One region of the Buttiauxella agrestis genome, then DNA from elsewhere that is predicted to be linked to it. Evidence: predicted binding sites of a transcription regulator. Region 1 holds the regulator's gene; the other holds the start of a gene.
What was found. The regulator PurR, encoded in region 1, represses purine synthesis genes. The targets are predictions, from matches to a motif close to CANGCAAACGTTTGCNTG.
Positions count from the first base shown of each region.

Region 1 (10,731 bases):
GCACGTAGCTCAGGCCGATTGCCGCCGGGCTGTAACCCATATCGTTCAGGATGAATGGGGAACCGGTCAACCAGGCAAAGAAGCTTGCGGAACAAGCGGCATAAATCAATACGTTGCCGCTATATACGCGATTGCGCAGCAACGACATAAAGCTGACTTTATTGTCTTCCGTTTGCGGGTGATGCTGAGTGCGTGGCTTCAGGCGCAGCGTTGGGATCATCAGCACCAGGGTGATTCCAAACAGGGTGGCGAAGATCGCCTGCCAGTCGAAGTGCACCAAAATCCAGCTACCGAGCAGCGGTGCCAGTGCCGGAGACAAGCCAACCAGCGGCATAATCGTGGCGAAAATACGATTTGCGCGATTCGCCGGGTAATAATCCGTCACCAGTGCCTGCCAGCTCACCGCCGCAGAACACACACCCACGGCCTGTACAAAGCGCAGGACCAACAGCGCGGTGGCGCTTTCGACCCACAACATGCCGATACAACCGACGGCAAACAGGCTCAACCCGGCCAGTAACACAGGTTTGCGGCCGAAATGGTCAGACAGCGGCCCCCACATTAACTGGGCGAACGCAAATCCGGCGAGGAACAAACTCAGGCTTGCGCTCACCGCGGAAGCATCGGTCTGTAAATCTTGCTGAATAGCCGCGAAAGCTGGCAGATACATGTCTGTGGCGAGGAACCCCAGCACACTTAATCCGGCCAGCCAGATAAGAAATCCTTTTGATGGTTGCATGTTTTTCTCTTGATTTATCTTGCAGGTTGATTGCCGCGAGAGTGTACGGAGTGCAATTACGCTTGTGAAACGCTAATATTTGTCTATTGCGTTCAAAAAATTTGTGAGCAGAAAAATGTGGTCAGAATATTCGCTGGAAGTGATAGATGCGGTGGCGCGCAATGGCAGCTTCAGTGGTGCTGCACAGGAGTTGCACCGCGTTCCGTCTGCCATCAGCTATACGGTACGGCAACTGGAAGAGTGGTTAGCTGTGCCGCTGTTTGAACGCCGTCACCGTGACGTGGAATTAACCCCCGCAGGCGTCTTTTTTTTGAAGGAAGGGCGCTCTGTTATCAAAAAAATGATGACGACACGGCAACAGTGCCAGCAGATCGCAAATGGATGGCGCGGACACCTGGCGATTGCGGTCGATAATATTGTAAAACCGGAGCGCACGCGCCAGCTGGTGTTGGATTTCTACCGTCATTTCCCGGATATCGAGCTGCATATTTTTCAGGAAGTTTTTAACGGCGTGTGGGACGCACTGGCGGATGGGCGCGTTGAAGTTGCGATTGGCGCCACTCAGGCTATTCCTGTCGGTGGGCGTTTTGCCTTCCGGGACATGGGGACACTGAGCTGGCGTTGCGTGGTGGCAGCGAATCATCCCCTGGCGATACAAGGCGGCACATTGAGTGATGACGACTTGCGAGCCTGGCCGTCGCTGGTTCTGGAAGATACTTCGCGTTCTTTACCCAAACGTATTACCTGGCTGCTGGATAACCAGCGGCGCGTAGTGGTACCGGATTGGGAATCGGGTTCCGATTGCCTGAGTGCAGGTTTGTGTATCGGTATGGTGCCATTGCATATCGCCAGACCGTGGGTAGATTCTGGTAAATGGTGCGAGCTGACGTTGGATAACCCATTCCCGGATGCCGCGTGTTGCCTGACGTGGAAGCAAAATGATGCGTCACCCGCGCTAGCCTGGTTACTAGATTATCTGGGAGATAGCGAAACGATGAATCAGGAGTGGTTGCAGGAGCCATTATAAATCGGGCAGTTCGTAGGGTGGATAAGCCGTAGGCGTCATCCACCATTTACGTCAGAACTGTCGGATGACGCTGCTGTACGGCCTACGATATTTTAGCGGCGATAATCGCGGAACGGACCGTCGGCTACGGAGCGGCGTTCAATCAGGCGCGGATGCACTTCAATTGATTGCGACTCTTCGCGTTTGTTGACGATACGGTCCAGCAGCATGTTAAACGCCGTTTCACCCAGCGAATCTTTCGGCTGGTGAATGGTGGTCAGGGCAGGCGAGAAGAAACGCGCATTGCGCACATTGTCGTAACCAATAACGGAGACATCCTGCGGCACACGCAGACCCATCTCATCAGCGGCACAAATCGCGCCCATCGCCATAATATCGCCGCCACAGAATACTGCCGTTGGACGATGAGACTGGCCGAGGATCTGCTGCATCGCGCGGTAGCCAGACTCTGGCTCAAAGTCACCCTGAACAATCCAGTTTTCTGGAATGGCGATACCGGCTTCTTCCAGCGCTTTCATAAAGCCTGCGTGACGACCACCGCCGGTATTACGTTCCATTTGGCCAGGAATGGCACCAATTTCACGGTGGCCGCGTTCAATCAAATAACGCCCGGCCAGATAACCGCCGTGGAACGCGTTATCGACCACTGAGTCGGTGAAGTCTGCGCGAGCTTCGCCCCAGTCCATCACCACCATTGGGATATGGCGGTATTCTTCGAGCATGGTCAGCAGATATTCCGGATACTCAGAACACATCACCAGCAGGCCATCGACGCGCTTTTGCGCCATCATTGATAAATAAGCGCGCTGTTTTTCAAAGTTGTTGTGCGCATTACCCAGAATCAGAGTGTAGCCTTTTTCAAAGCAGCTATTTTCCACGGCTTCGATGATCTCGGCGAAATAGGGGGCTTCGCTGGAAGTGGCAAGCAGACCAATCGTTTTGGTGTGATTAACTTTAAGGCTGCGTGCGACGGCACTGGGTGAATAGTGCAATTCTTTGATTGCCGCCCAGACCGCATTGCGTGTCTCTTCCGCCACAAAACGAGTTTTGTTAATCACATGTGATACGGTTGTAGTGGAAACGTTTGCGCGCTTCGCCACGTCCTTGATTGTCGCCATTAAATTTCACTCCAGGCCATATCGTAAACTCCTGATAACTAATATGTTAAACGTTTGCGTACACTGACTCCTGAGGCAACGTTTGGGTTGCGGGTATGCCGGGATTGCGACATAAAACGGAAGGAGGGCATAGAATTGATGGTACGCAATAAATTAGCGAGGGATTTTGGCCTATCCGGAAGAAAAGTGGAAGAGGGAAAAGCGATATCAGGTTAAAACCAGGAGGATTTTTATCTCTGGTTGTGGGAAAATCAATCTGACACACCGATTGTAAGGTAATTAAAAGGAGTTTAGCGATGAGCACAGATTTGAAATTTTCAATCACCACAACGGTTATTGTTCTGGCACTGATCGTATTTGGCGCGTTAACCGCCGTACTGCACTGATTAAAATGGGCCGCAATCGCGGCCCATATCTTTTAGGTTTTACGCTGCCAGATTCTTCGCAACAAATTCCCAGTTCACCAGCGCCCAGAAATGCTCAAGGTAGCCTGCACGAGCATTACGGTAGTCGATGTAGTAAGCATGTTCCCAAACGTCTACCGTCAACAGCGGTTTTGCCGCAGTGGTCAGCGGGGTGCCCGCGTTAGACGTTGAAACGATAGCTAATGCGCCATCTTCTTGCTTAACCAGCCAGGTCCAACCCGCGCCGAAGTTTTTGATAGCCGCGTCGGTAAACTGCTGTTTGAATTCAGCAAAGCTACCAAAAGATTTATTGATGGCTTCCAGCAGTGCGCCTGTTGGTTCGCCACCTGCGTTTGGCGCCAGACAGTTCCAGTAGAAAGTGTGGTTCCACACCTGTGCTGCGTTGTTGAATACGCCGCCTTCTGAAGTACGAACGATCTCTTCCAGAGTTTTACCTTCAAACGCGGTGCCCTTAACCAGATTGTTCAGGTTAGTGACGTAGGTTTGATGGTGTTTACCGTAATGGTATTCCAGCGTTTCAGCAGAGATGTGCGGGGCTAATGCATCTTTCGCATATGGTAGTGCAGGTAATTCGAACGACATTGCAAACTCCTTATTACCCGTCATTCTTCGGGCCGCATAGTAGGCTCAAATTATTTAGGGTATCTATTGTTAAACAAACACTTTTAGTGCGGGTTTAGGTTAACAAATTGAAAGGAAAAGCAAAAGAGAAACGCACTTGCCCTTTTAAGGGCAAGTGCGAGTTTTACGAAGAGGGATTAGCGAATGGTTTTTGAGGTCATAACGCGTTTGGCACCCACATAGTGGCGCTGCCAGTAATCTTCACTTAACGACGTGATTTGAATATCGCGACCCGTGCGAGGGGACTGGATGAATTTGCCATTTCCGACATACACGCCGACGTGGTCAGCGGTGCCGCGACCACGGGTGCGGAAGAAGACCAGGTCGCCTGTTTCCAGTTCGCCACGGTCTACTGAAGAAGCATCACGCAGGTGGTACATTTCGTTCGCGGTGCGCGGAATGCGGAATTTCACCAGGTCTTTGTAAGCGTAGTAAACCAGACCGCTGCAATCGAAGCCGGTATTTGGCGACGTGCCTCCCCAGCGATACGGTTTGCCAATCTGGCCCATCAATTTATTCATTGCCGTTTTTTGTGCTTTTTGCACGCGGACTTTATGCGCCTGAGCAATAGTCGTTGGATGCTCTGCTTTAACTTTCACACAACGCGTTTTGTAACCTTTGCGAGGTTTACTGCATTTTTCGGTGAAAGTAACAGGCTGGACTTTTGCAAGCTGAGAGGATTTTTTGCGGTCGGTTTTGGCAAGAGTCTTGGTTTTTGTACTGCTGGCGTTTTTAGCGGTTTTACTTTTCGCAGCAGCGGTTTCTTTTTTCTTGCTTGCGGTCTTGGTGGTGGTGCTTTTCTTGCTGGCGGTAGTGGTTTTCTCTTTACTCTTACTGCTCTTTTCTGTGCTCTTCGTTGTGGATTTCACAACGTGCGCCTTTTGCGCGACCACGGGACGAGCGTGTTCAGACGCCTGCGTCAATGGTATATACGGCAAGGTAAATAGCAGAGCACAGAGCGTGATAGATGTTTTTGTTATCCGCGCCACTCGACATTCCCCTGGTTAAAATAAATGCATGATAAATACCATCATGCCCGTGTATGATTTTGCGAAACCCGCCGATTCTAATCCATAAGACGCAATAAAGTTAATAACCTTTTTCGATTCCTCTTCTTGTTTCGTTACCGAACGCAAAAAAAATGACCAAACTAATGGTTGTGAGGCTATTTATTGATCGTGCTTATAGTTATTTCCTGATTTCCCGCTGCGGGAAAAGTGTTATTCTTGATGCATGTTGTCCCTCCATCGCGCAGCACAGAGAAACCCTGTAAAAAATGGTGTTTTCTGGAGAGGGTGTCAATCGCTACAATGGCAGGCTAATGCCAGTACTTGGTTTGAGGAAGCAAGCAATGAGCACTATTGAAAAAATCCAACAACAGATCACCGAGAACCCCATTCTTCTGTATATGAAAGGTTCTCCGAAACTGCCTAGCTGTGGTTTCTCTGCCCAGGCTGTGCAGGCGCTGTCTGCCTGTGGCGAGCGTTTCGCATACGTTGATATTTTACAGAATCCAGACATCCGTGCTGAGCTGCCAAAATACGCAAACTGGCCGACTTTCCCGCAACTGTGGGTTGATGGCGAGCTGGTTGGCGGCTGTGACATCATCATCGAAATGTATCAGCGTGGTGAGTTGCAATCTCTGATTAAAGAGACCGCAGCGAAACACAAATCTGAAGAGCCAGACGCAGAGTAATTATTTGCTCATGTGGTTTGTGCTAATAAAAAAGCGACCGGTTTGGGTCGCTTTTTTTATGCTTAAGATTCAGGTTCGGCCGGGAGTGGAAGAGGCCAGCCACCTAAGCGTTTCCAGCGGTTGACGATTTCGCAAAACAGGTGCGCAGTTTGCTCGGTGTCATACAGAGCAGAGTGCGCCTGGCTGCTGTCAAACGGCATGCCCGCGGCGATGCACGCTTTCGCCAACACCGTTTGACCTAACGCCAGTCCGCTTAGCGCGGCGGTATCAAAGGTGACAAACGGATGGAACGGGTTACGTTTGAGCGACGCGCGTTCTGCCGCCGCCATCATAAAGCTGTGATCGAATGTGGCGTTATGGGCGACCATAATCGCACGGTTGCATCCGCTGTCTTTGATGCCTTTACGCACCATTTTGAAAATCGCATGCAGCGCATCATATTCGCTGACGGCACCACGCAACGGGTTGTGCGGGTCGATACCATTAAAGGCCAGCGCTTCAGGCTGAAGGATTGCACCCTCAAACGGATCGACATGGAAATGCAGGGTTTCATCCGGCGATAACCAGCCGTCTTGATCCATCTTTAAAGTGATGGCTGCGACTTCCAGTAAAGCATCGGTTTTCGCGTTAAAGCCGGCTGTTTCTACATCAATGACTACCGGATAAAAACCACGAAAACGGTCGCACAGGCTATGCAGTTGCGTGTTGTCAGACATCAGGATCTCTTAATACGGGGAAAAAGCAGCGCGCATTATGGCAAATTTTAGGAAGGGTTGCAGTAGCGGGCGCAAAAATGCCCGCTACTCGGGTATTAGTGACCCAGACCTTTGCCAGCGTCTTTACTTTCGATCAGCTCAATTTTGTAGCCGTCGGGATCTTCAACGAAAGCGATAACGGTGGAGCCACCTTTGACCGGACCAGCTTCACGCGTCACATTGCCACCGTTTTGGCGAATACGTTCGCAAGCTTCGGCTGCATTATCAACGCTCAGCGCGATGTGACCGTAAGCATTGCCCAAATCATAGCTTTCGGTGCCCCAGTTATAAGTCAGCTCAATAACCGCTTCTTCAGTTTCCGGACCGTAACCCACGAAGGCCAGAGAGTATTTGTATTCAGGGTTTTCGCTGGTACGCAGCAGGGTCATGCCCAGTACGTTAGTGTAAAACTCGATGGAGCGTTGCAGGTTGCCGACACGCAGCATGGTATGAAGTAAGCGCATAAATTCCTCGAAGAATTAGAAGGTTAATTTCTAAATGTGAGGTAAGTATAGCGGCGAATAAACGCCGCTATCAACGGAAGACTCTGATTATAATGTCGGATAATCGGTATAACCCTCAGCGCCACCGCCGTAGAAGGTTTCAGGGCGCTGGGCGTTGAGTTCTGCATTGCGATGCAGGCGCTCAACCAAATCAGGGTTCGCGATGTAATCACGGCCAAACGCGACGGCGTCAATCAAACCTTTCTCGATTAATGCTTCGGCTTTTTCCGGGGTATAAGCGCCTGCACCAATGATCACACCGTTGAAACAGTCGCGTACTTTCTGACGGAATGCTTCGGTGTATGGCTTGCCGCCCGCCCAGTCAGGCTCGGACATGTGCAGATAGGCGATGCCACGTTTGTTCAATTCTTCAATGAGATACAACGCATCGGCTTCTTCATCCGGGCCGTTGTCCACATTCTGGAATGAACCGACAGGAGAGACACGAATACCAATACGATCGGCGCTCCATTCTTTGCTCACGGCATCAACCACTTCCAGCACCAGACGCGCACGGTTTTCACGGCTACCGCCGTACTCATCGGTGCGATGGTTAGAAGATGGCGAGAGGAACTGGTGCAACAAATAACCGTGCGCAGAGTGCAGTTCAACCATATCAAAACCAGCGTCGCGTGCGTTTCCTACCGCCTGGCGGAAGTCATTCACGATGCCTGGAATTTCATTCAGCTCAAGTGCACGCGGCATGGAAGTATCGACGCGAATGGCATGGCCGTTTTCATCACGAAGCGAAGTGCGGGTACCGGCAGACAGCGCAGACGGAGCAACCGGTGCTTGCTGGCCTGGCTGAATGCTGGTGTGCGAAATGCGACCGGTATGCCACAGTTGCACAGCAATACGGCCATCTGCGGCGTGAACGCCCGCGGTAATTTTCTTCCAGGCAGCAATTTGCTCATCGCTATGCAAACCTGGCGCGCCTTCATAACCTTTCGCTTGCGCAGAAATCTGTGTCGCTTCGCTGATGATAAGCCCTGAGCTGGCACGCTGGCGGTAATATTCACCCATCAAAGGCGTAGGGATATCACCCGGTACAATGCTGCGCAGTCGGGTCAGTGGCGCCATAAAAATGCGGTTTGGAACGGTAATGGCACCCACTTTCAATGGAGTAAATAATTTATCTGCTGACATATAAAACGCCTCTAATAGACCGGTCGTCTATTGTTTGATTAAATAAAAAGTCGTGAAGTAAATTAAGAACCTGTCAGGAGACAGGTTCCGCTAACAATTGAGTAACGTGGGCGAGGGCGCATTCCAGCGGTATCGCGCTACGTGAAATCTTCGCCTGCAGGCTCGCTCCTAGCCAAAGGGCATAAATCACCTGAGCCTGGCTTAACGCGGAATCGGTCAATTTCAGGCTTTTCTCTGCGTGACCTTTTTCCAGGGCATCTGCAAGCTGGGAAACAATTTGTGCCGAGCCTTGATTCAGCGCCGCACGCATATCTTCCGAAAGGTCGCAAACCTCAGCCGAAAGCTTGACCGTCAAACAGCTTATCAGGCTACCGTGCTGAGAGAACCAGTTAACAGTTTCCTGATACCAGGCCAGCAATCTTTCGCGGTACGTTCCCGCGCCACATGAAAAATGCTGCTGCAAGCGCAGGTTATAAGCCGTGTAATAGCGCTCCAGCATCGCCACGCCAAACGCTTCTTTAGAGCGAAAGTAATGGTAGAAAGAGCCTTTCGGGACTTCGGCAGTGCTTAACAACTCGCTCAACCCCATGCCAGTAAAACCGCGTTGCAGGCAAAGCTGCTCGCCAGTCGCAAGGAGGTGTTCGCGTGTGTCATGGTCAGGATGTCTGTTCATGGGGAAAGACTGTAATAGACCAGTCGGTCTAACGCAAGTGTTTAGGGTAAAATTTTTACCATGTTTTTGTAACTAAGGAATAGCGATGCGTAGTCTCTATAAAAGACTGAAGCCACCAGAATAATGATCAACAGACCCGCCAGAACGCCGACCAGGCGGATGAGTAGGGTGTACCACCCGCGCGAAGGCAGGATTTTAATCGCTGACAGAAACAATGCGGGTACAAGTCCAGCCAGCCCGATCCAGAGCAGCAATTGAGGGGTAATTAACCTGGATGCGTTATGGGAGTCGGTTTCAAAGACGTTACTCACAATATGAGTGTCAATGACCGCGCCACAGGTAAACATAAAGTAATTGTTGACCGCACAACCCATCACCAATATCACTAGCAGCGGCTTACGTAGCCAAGGAAAATTAATCAGATTGAAGAGGGATAACCAGGCGCTGAACAAAACCACGGGCACCGAAATGGCGAAGATCCAGCTGTGAATTGAGTCCGGGGCAATGATATCCCATGCGCGCTTAATGAACAGTGAATTAATCAAAGTAAAGAAAAAGGCACAGCACAGGTTAAATCTGGAATCGTTACACTGTAACTTTTTAATGATTTCCATAACGCCCATAATGACTCGTAGACAATGGACGTAGACTAATTTAAGAAGATTAGGCGAACCTTAATTTCACCGCATCGCTTGCAACAATCTGCATGTCAGGCTTCAATTGAAGCACTGTGCGTGAAGAGGTTGGCGAGTGTCTGAACAGTTAGAGTTTTTCCCGATACAAAGCCCGTGTCGCGGGATCTGCCAGTCAGATGAGCGCGGCTTTTGCCGTGGGTGTATGCGCAGCCGTGACGAGCGTTTTCAGTGGCAGCAACTGAGCGACGGGCAAAAACAAGAAGTGCTGCGCTTATGCCGCCAGCGTTTAATGCGTAAATTACGTGCAAACAAGAGCGCATCCCCCGAAGAACCGCAACAACCTTCACTTTTTTAATTCCCTGATCCCTCTATACTCAGTCGCAGAATTCATTTAACACTGAGGACAGGCTTTATGGTACAGCGCATTACGATTTCCCCGCAGGGACCAGAATTTTCCCGTCTGGTGATGGGGTATTGGCGTTTGATGGAGTGGAATATGTCCGCTCCTCAACTGGCCAGCTTTATCGAAGAGCATGTCGACCTGGGTATTACCACTGCTGATCACGCTGATATCTACGGTGGTTATCAATGTGAAGCCGCGTTTGGTGAGGCAATGCGCCTGGCCCCGCATCTGCGTCAAAAAATGGAAATCGTCACGAAGTGTGGGATTGCTACTACGGCAAAACCCGATCACGCTTTGGGGCACTACATCACCGACAAATCTCACATCATCAGTAGCGCGGAGAAGTCACTTCAGAACCTGGCCACTGACTATCTGGACCTGCTGTTAATTCATCGCCCTGATCCTTTGATGGACGCTGACGAAGTGGCGGAAGCGTTCACTATGCTGCATCAGAGCGGCAAAGTGCGTCACTTTGGCGTATCAAACTTTACCCCGGCTCAGTTTGCATTGTTGCAATCGCGTCTGCCGTTTACGCTTGCGACCAATCAGGTGGAAATTTCCCCGGTACATCAGCCGACTATCCTTGATGGCACGCTGGATCAATGCCAGCAGTTGCGCGTTCATCCGATGGCGTGGTCATGTCTGGGCGGTGGTAGCCTGTTTAATGACGAAGCCTTCCAGCCGCTGCGTGATGAGTTGCAAGCGGTAGCAAATGAGATTGGTGCTGAAACTATTGAGCAAGTGGTTTATGCATGGATTATGCGCTTGCCGTCCAAACCGTTGCCAATTATCGGCTCCGGCAAAATTGAACGTGTGCGTTCAGCCATTCATTCTCTGAGCCTGGATATGAGCCGTCAACAATGGTTCCGTATCCGTAAAGCTGCGTTAGGTTACGACGTGCCGTAACCCGCAAAAATAGTTATCTCCCGGAGGATTTCACCTGTCTGGCCTATGCTTAACAGGGTAAATATGAATCCGGGAGATAAATAT
Region 1 is NZ_UIGI01000001.1:2,259,250-2,269,980, forward strand. It holds gene punC (purine nucleoside transporter PunC) at 1-739, opposite strand, end outside; gene punR (DNA-binding transcriptional activator PunR) at 855-1,766, shown strand; gene purR (HTH-type transcriptional repressor PurR) at 1,859-2,884, opposite strand; gene cydH (cytochrome bd-I oxidase subunit CydH) at 3,181-3,270, shown strand; gene sodB (superoxide dismutase [Fe]) at 3,310-3,891, opposite strand; gene DY231_RS10925 (C40 family peptidase) at 4,068-4,919, opposite strand; gene DY231_RS10930 (Grx4 family monothiol glutaredoxin) at 5,282-5,626, shown strand; gene rnt (ribonuclease T) at 5,689-6,342, opposite strand; gene gloA (lactoylglutathione lyase) at 6,438-6,845, opposite strand; gene DY231_RS10945 (alkene reductase) at 6,933-8,030, opposite strand; gene DY231_RS10950 (TetR/AcrR family transcriptional regulator) at 8,104-8,703, opposite strand; gene DY231_RS10955 (phosphoethanolamine transferase domain-containing protein) at 8,745-9,317, opposite strand; gene DY231_RS10960 (DUF1289 domain-containing protein) at 9,454-9,693, shown strand; gene DY231_RS10965 (aldo/keto reductase) at 9,751-10,647, shown strand; gene sodC (superoxide dismutase [Cu-Zn] SodC) at 10,730-10,731, shown strand, end outside.

Region 2 (4,445 bases), 250 kb from region 1:
TGGTTTACCCAATAAAGAAAAAGTGCGTATTCGCCAGCTATATGCTGAAGGCAAAGTTGACCGCCTCGCATTGCTGGAATCAGAAGCGGCGTCTTATCACGCGCCTGGCACCTGCACATTTTATGGCACCGCCAATACCAACCAGATGGTGGTTGAGTTTATGGGGATGCAGTTGCCTGGTTCTTCATTTGTTCACCCGGATGCCCCCCTGCGCCATGAATTAACCGCCGCAGCAGCACGCCAGGTTACTCGTCTGACCGGAAACGGCAACGAGTGGATGCCCATCGGCAAATTGATCGATGAAAAAGTCGTGGTCAACGGCATTGTTGCGTTGCTGGCGACGGGCGGCTCAACCAACCACACCATGCACCTGGTGGCGATGGCGCGTGCAGCGGGCATTATCATCAACTGGGATGATTTCTCCGACCTTTCAGATGTGGTGCCGTTGCTGGCGAAGTTGTATCCAAACGGCCCGGCTGACATTAACCACTTCCAGGCCGCAGGTGGTGTTCCAGTGCTGATGCGCGAATTGCTCAAAGGCGGTTTGTTGCACGAAGACGTGAACACTGTCGCGGGCTTCGGTCTGCATCACTACACCATGGAGCCATGGCTGGATAACGGCCAACTGGCCTGGCGTGAAGGCGCAACAACCGCGCTCGATACTGATGTTATCGCCACCCTCGACAAGCCTTTCTCAAAACACGGCGGTACAAAAGTACTTAGCGGCAACCTGGGGAGGGCAGTGATGAAAACGTCTGCTGTACCTGTAGAAAACCAGGTTATCGAAGCGCCAGCGGTGATTTTTGAAAGCCAGCATGACGTATTACCCGCCTTCGAAGCAGGCCTACTTGACCGTGATTGCGTGGTCGTTGTCCGTCATCAAGGGCCAAAAGCGAACGGCATGCCAGAATTACATAAACTTATGCCGCCACTTGGGGTATTATTGGACCGCTGTTTCAAAATAGCGTTAGTCACTGATGGACGGCTGTCGGGTGCTTCAGGTAAGGTGCCCTCTGCAATCCATGTTACCCCAGAAGCGTATGATGGTGGGCTGCTGGCAAAAGTCCGTGATGGCGATATGATTCGCGTCAACGGTCAAACGGGTGAACTGACATTGCTGGTCGATGATGCCGAGCTTGAAAAACGCACTGCATATCACCCGGATCTCAGCGCGGATCGTGTTGGTACCGGCCGTGAACTATTTAGCGCGTTACGCGAACAGTTATCTGGCGCGGAACAGGGCGCGACCTGCATTAAATTTTAAGGACCGGATGTAGCACTTGCTGCGCTGGAAACGAATTATAAAGTTGGTTGAAGAGGCTTGAGATGAAAAACTGGAAAACTACTGCGGAACAGATCCTGAAAACAGGACCGGTTGTCCCGGTTATCGTAATTAACAAACTGGAACACGCAGTACCGATGGCTAAAGCATTAGTTGCTGGCGGCGTGCGCGTTCTGGAAGTGACTCTGCGTACTCCATGTGCAATGGACGCAATTCGCGCTATCGCTAAAGAAGTACCAGAAGCGATTATTGGTGCGGGTACCGTTCTGAACCCAGAGCAACTGGCAGAAGTGACCGAAGCTGGCGCGCAGTTCGCCATCAGCCCTGGCTTGACTGAGCCATTGCTGAAAGCAGCCACCGAAGGTTCCATTCCATTGATCCCGGGTATCAGCACTGTTTCTGAACTGATGCTGGGCCTGGACTACGGCTTGAAAGAATTCAAATTCTTCCCGGCTGAAGCGAATGGCGGCACCAAAGCACTGCAAGCTATCGCAGGTCCATTCTCTCAGGTTCGTTTCTGCCCAACTGGCGGGATCACACCGGCTAACTACCGTGACTACCTGGCGCTGAAAAGCGTTCTGTGTATCGGTGGTTCTTGGTTGGTTCCGGCTGACGCGTTGGAAGCTGGCGATTACGATCGCATAACTACTCTGGCCCGTGAAGCAGTCGAAGGCGCGAAATAACACGTCATCCTTCGAGCCGTAGATGCGTTGGCTACGTTCACTCACCCCGGTCACATAGTTATCTATGCTCCCGGGGATTCTTTCTCTTGCCGCCTTCCTACGACTCGAATGATTCGTGTTATTGAATCCCTGCTCATTTGAGCGGGGATTTTTTTTATCCTTTGACGATTACGGCTTTGGTTGCGGCAATGGCGCGCGCAATCGCATCTTCTACGCTCGAGCCGGTCGCTAAAGCGACACCCATCCGACGCTTGCCGTTAATCTCCGGTTTACCAAACAGGCGTACCTGCAAACCCGCACCTACCGCTGCACCGACGTTGCCGTACTGCACGTTGTCACTGGTTAATTCCGGGAGAATGACCGCTGATGCCGCCGGGCCATACTGGCGAATGTCACCAATCGGCAAGCCGAGAAATGCGCGGACATGCAAGGCAAATTCTGACAAGTCCTGGGAAATCAGCGTCACCATGCCGGTATCGTGTGGGCGAGGGGAGACTTCGCTGAAAATAACCTCATCACCGCACACGAACAACTCAACGCCAAACAGCCCGTAGCCACCCAACGCTTTCACGACTTTCTCAGCGACTTCCTGAGCACGAGCCAGAGCAACGTCGCTCATTTTTTGTGGCTGCCAGGATTCGCGATAATCGCCATCTTCCTGACGATGACCGACCGGGGCGCAGAAATGCACCCCATCGACAGCACTGATGGTCAACAGAGTGATTTCGAAATCAAAATTCACCACGCCTTCGACAATCACTTTTCCTTTGCCAGCTCGGCCGCCTTCTTGCGCGTAGGCCCAGGCTTTGGCTAACTGATCTGCTGTGCGGATAAAACTTTGCCCTTTGCCGGAAGAGCTCATTACCGGTTTAACGATGCATGGCAGGCCGATTTCTTCGACGGCTTGTAAGAACGCCGCTTCGCTATCGGCAAAACGGTAGCTGGAGGTGGGAAGAGTTAAATCCTCCGCGGCCAGGCGACGAATACCTTCGCGGTTCATCGTCAGTTGTGTGGCTCTGGCGCAAGGCACCACACGCTGGCCTTGCTGCTCAAGCTCAACCAGCATATCGGTGGCAATCGCTTCAATTTCGGGAACGATGTAATCAGGCATTTCACTGGCGACCAGCTTTTTAAGCTCTGCACCATCCAGCATATTAATGACATGGCTGCGGTGCGCGACATGCATCGCAGGCGCATCGGCGTAGCGGTCTACGGCTATCACTTCCAGCCCCAGACGCTGACACTCAATCGCCACTTCTTTTCCTAATTCACCTGATCCTAACAACATCACACGAGTAGCTGAAGGACGAAGCGCTGTTCCCAACATTGACATAATCTGTATACCCGAACGGAGAAAAATAGACCGGCGGATTATAAACGAAAACGTTTGCGTACGCAGTTTTTTTCCCCGCTTGCGATACAGGGTTAATATCATTACACTGTTTAAATAAACAGTTAAACGGAGCTGCAAAATGGCGGTTGAAATCAAATACGTTGTGGTACGAGAGGGGCAAGAAAAAATGTCTTTTGCCAGTAAAAAAGATGCAGACGCCTATGACAAAATGCTCGATCTTGCTGAAGTTCTGGGTGAATGGCTCACACATAGCCCGGTTGCGCTTGAAGAAGGGCAAGGTGATGTGCTGGCGATGTGGATGGCAGAAAATAAAGATGTGCTCTCTACAGTGCTGAGAAGCGGCAAATTGCCAGAGCTTGAAACGACCGATGCGGCTGACGAAACATCTGACGACGAAGCAATTTCTGAGGAAGCTGCTCCTGACGATAAGGTGGCTGAACATCCTCGCAAGCGCACCAGGGCAGCCTGAGTTGGCACGCGTCGGGCTACCGGCGCGGTTCTTTTCTCATCTTTAGCCTTATCAGACACTTCTTGACAGCCTTTCGCTTAACCTCAGATGTTAAGTTCCTAATAAAGGGTGTCTCTTATGAGCAACTGGTTACAGCAGCTTCAGTCAATGCTGGGGCAAGCTACACAATCCGTACAAAATCATACAGGCCAGAATCAATCCTCTGGTCATCCTCAGGGAAATGGCTCGCAGGGGCTAAGTAAATTACTGGTACCGGGCGCTCTGGGTGGTTTGGCGGGTTTATTACTGGCAAGCAAATCATCGCGTAAATTACTGACTAAATACGGCACCAGCGCCTTACTGGCAGGTGGTGGTGCGGTTGCCGGAAGCGTGTTGTGGAATAAATACAAAGACCGCGTTCGTGAAGCCCATCAGGGTGAACCACAATTCGGGCAGCAACAATCTCCGGTTGATGTGCGCACGCAGCGCCTGGTCATGGCGCTGGTTTTTGCCGCTAAAAGTGACGGGCACATAGACGATAAAGAACGTCAGATTATCGATCAGCAACTGCGTGATGCAGGCATTGAAGGCCAGGGCCGCAACCTGATTCAACAGGCTATCGATCAACCGCTTGATCCTCAGCGGCTGGTGCAAGGCGTTAATAACGAAGAAGAAGCA
Region 2 is NZ_UIGI01000001.1:2,010,553-2,014,997, forward strand. It holds gene edd (phosphogluconate dehydratase) at 1-1,264, shown strand, start outside; gene DY231_RS09620 (bifunctional 4-hydroxy-2-oxoglutarate aldolase/2-dehydro-3-deoxy-phosphogluconate aldolase) at 1,327-1,965, shown strand; gene purT (formate-dependent phosphoribosylglycinamide formyltransferase) at 2,120-3,298, opposite strand; gene DY231_RS09630 (YebG family protein) at 3,438-3,788, shown strand; gene DY231_RS09635 (tellurite resistance TerB family protein) at 3,906-4,445, shown strand, end outside.
Region 2: purT (formate-dependent phosphoribosylglycinamide formyltransferase) is a predicted target of PurR. The motif match lies at 3,342-3,359, and genes of this name have one in related genera.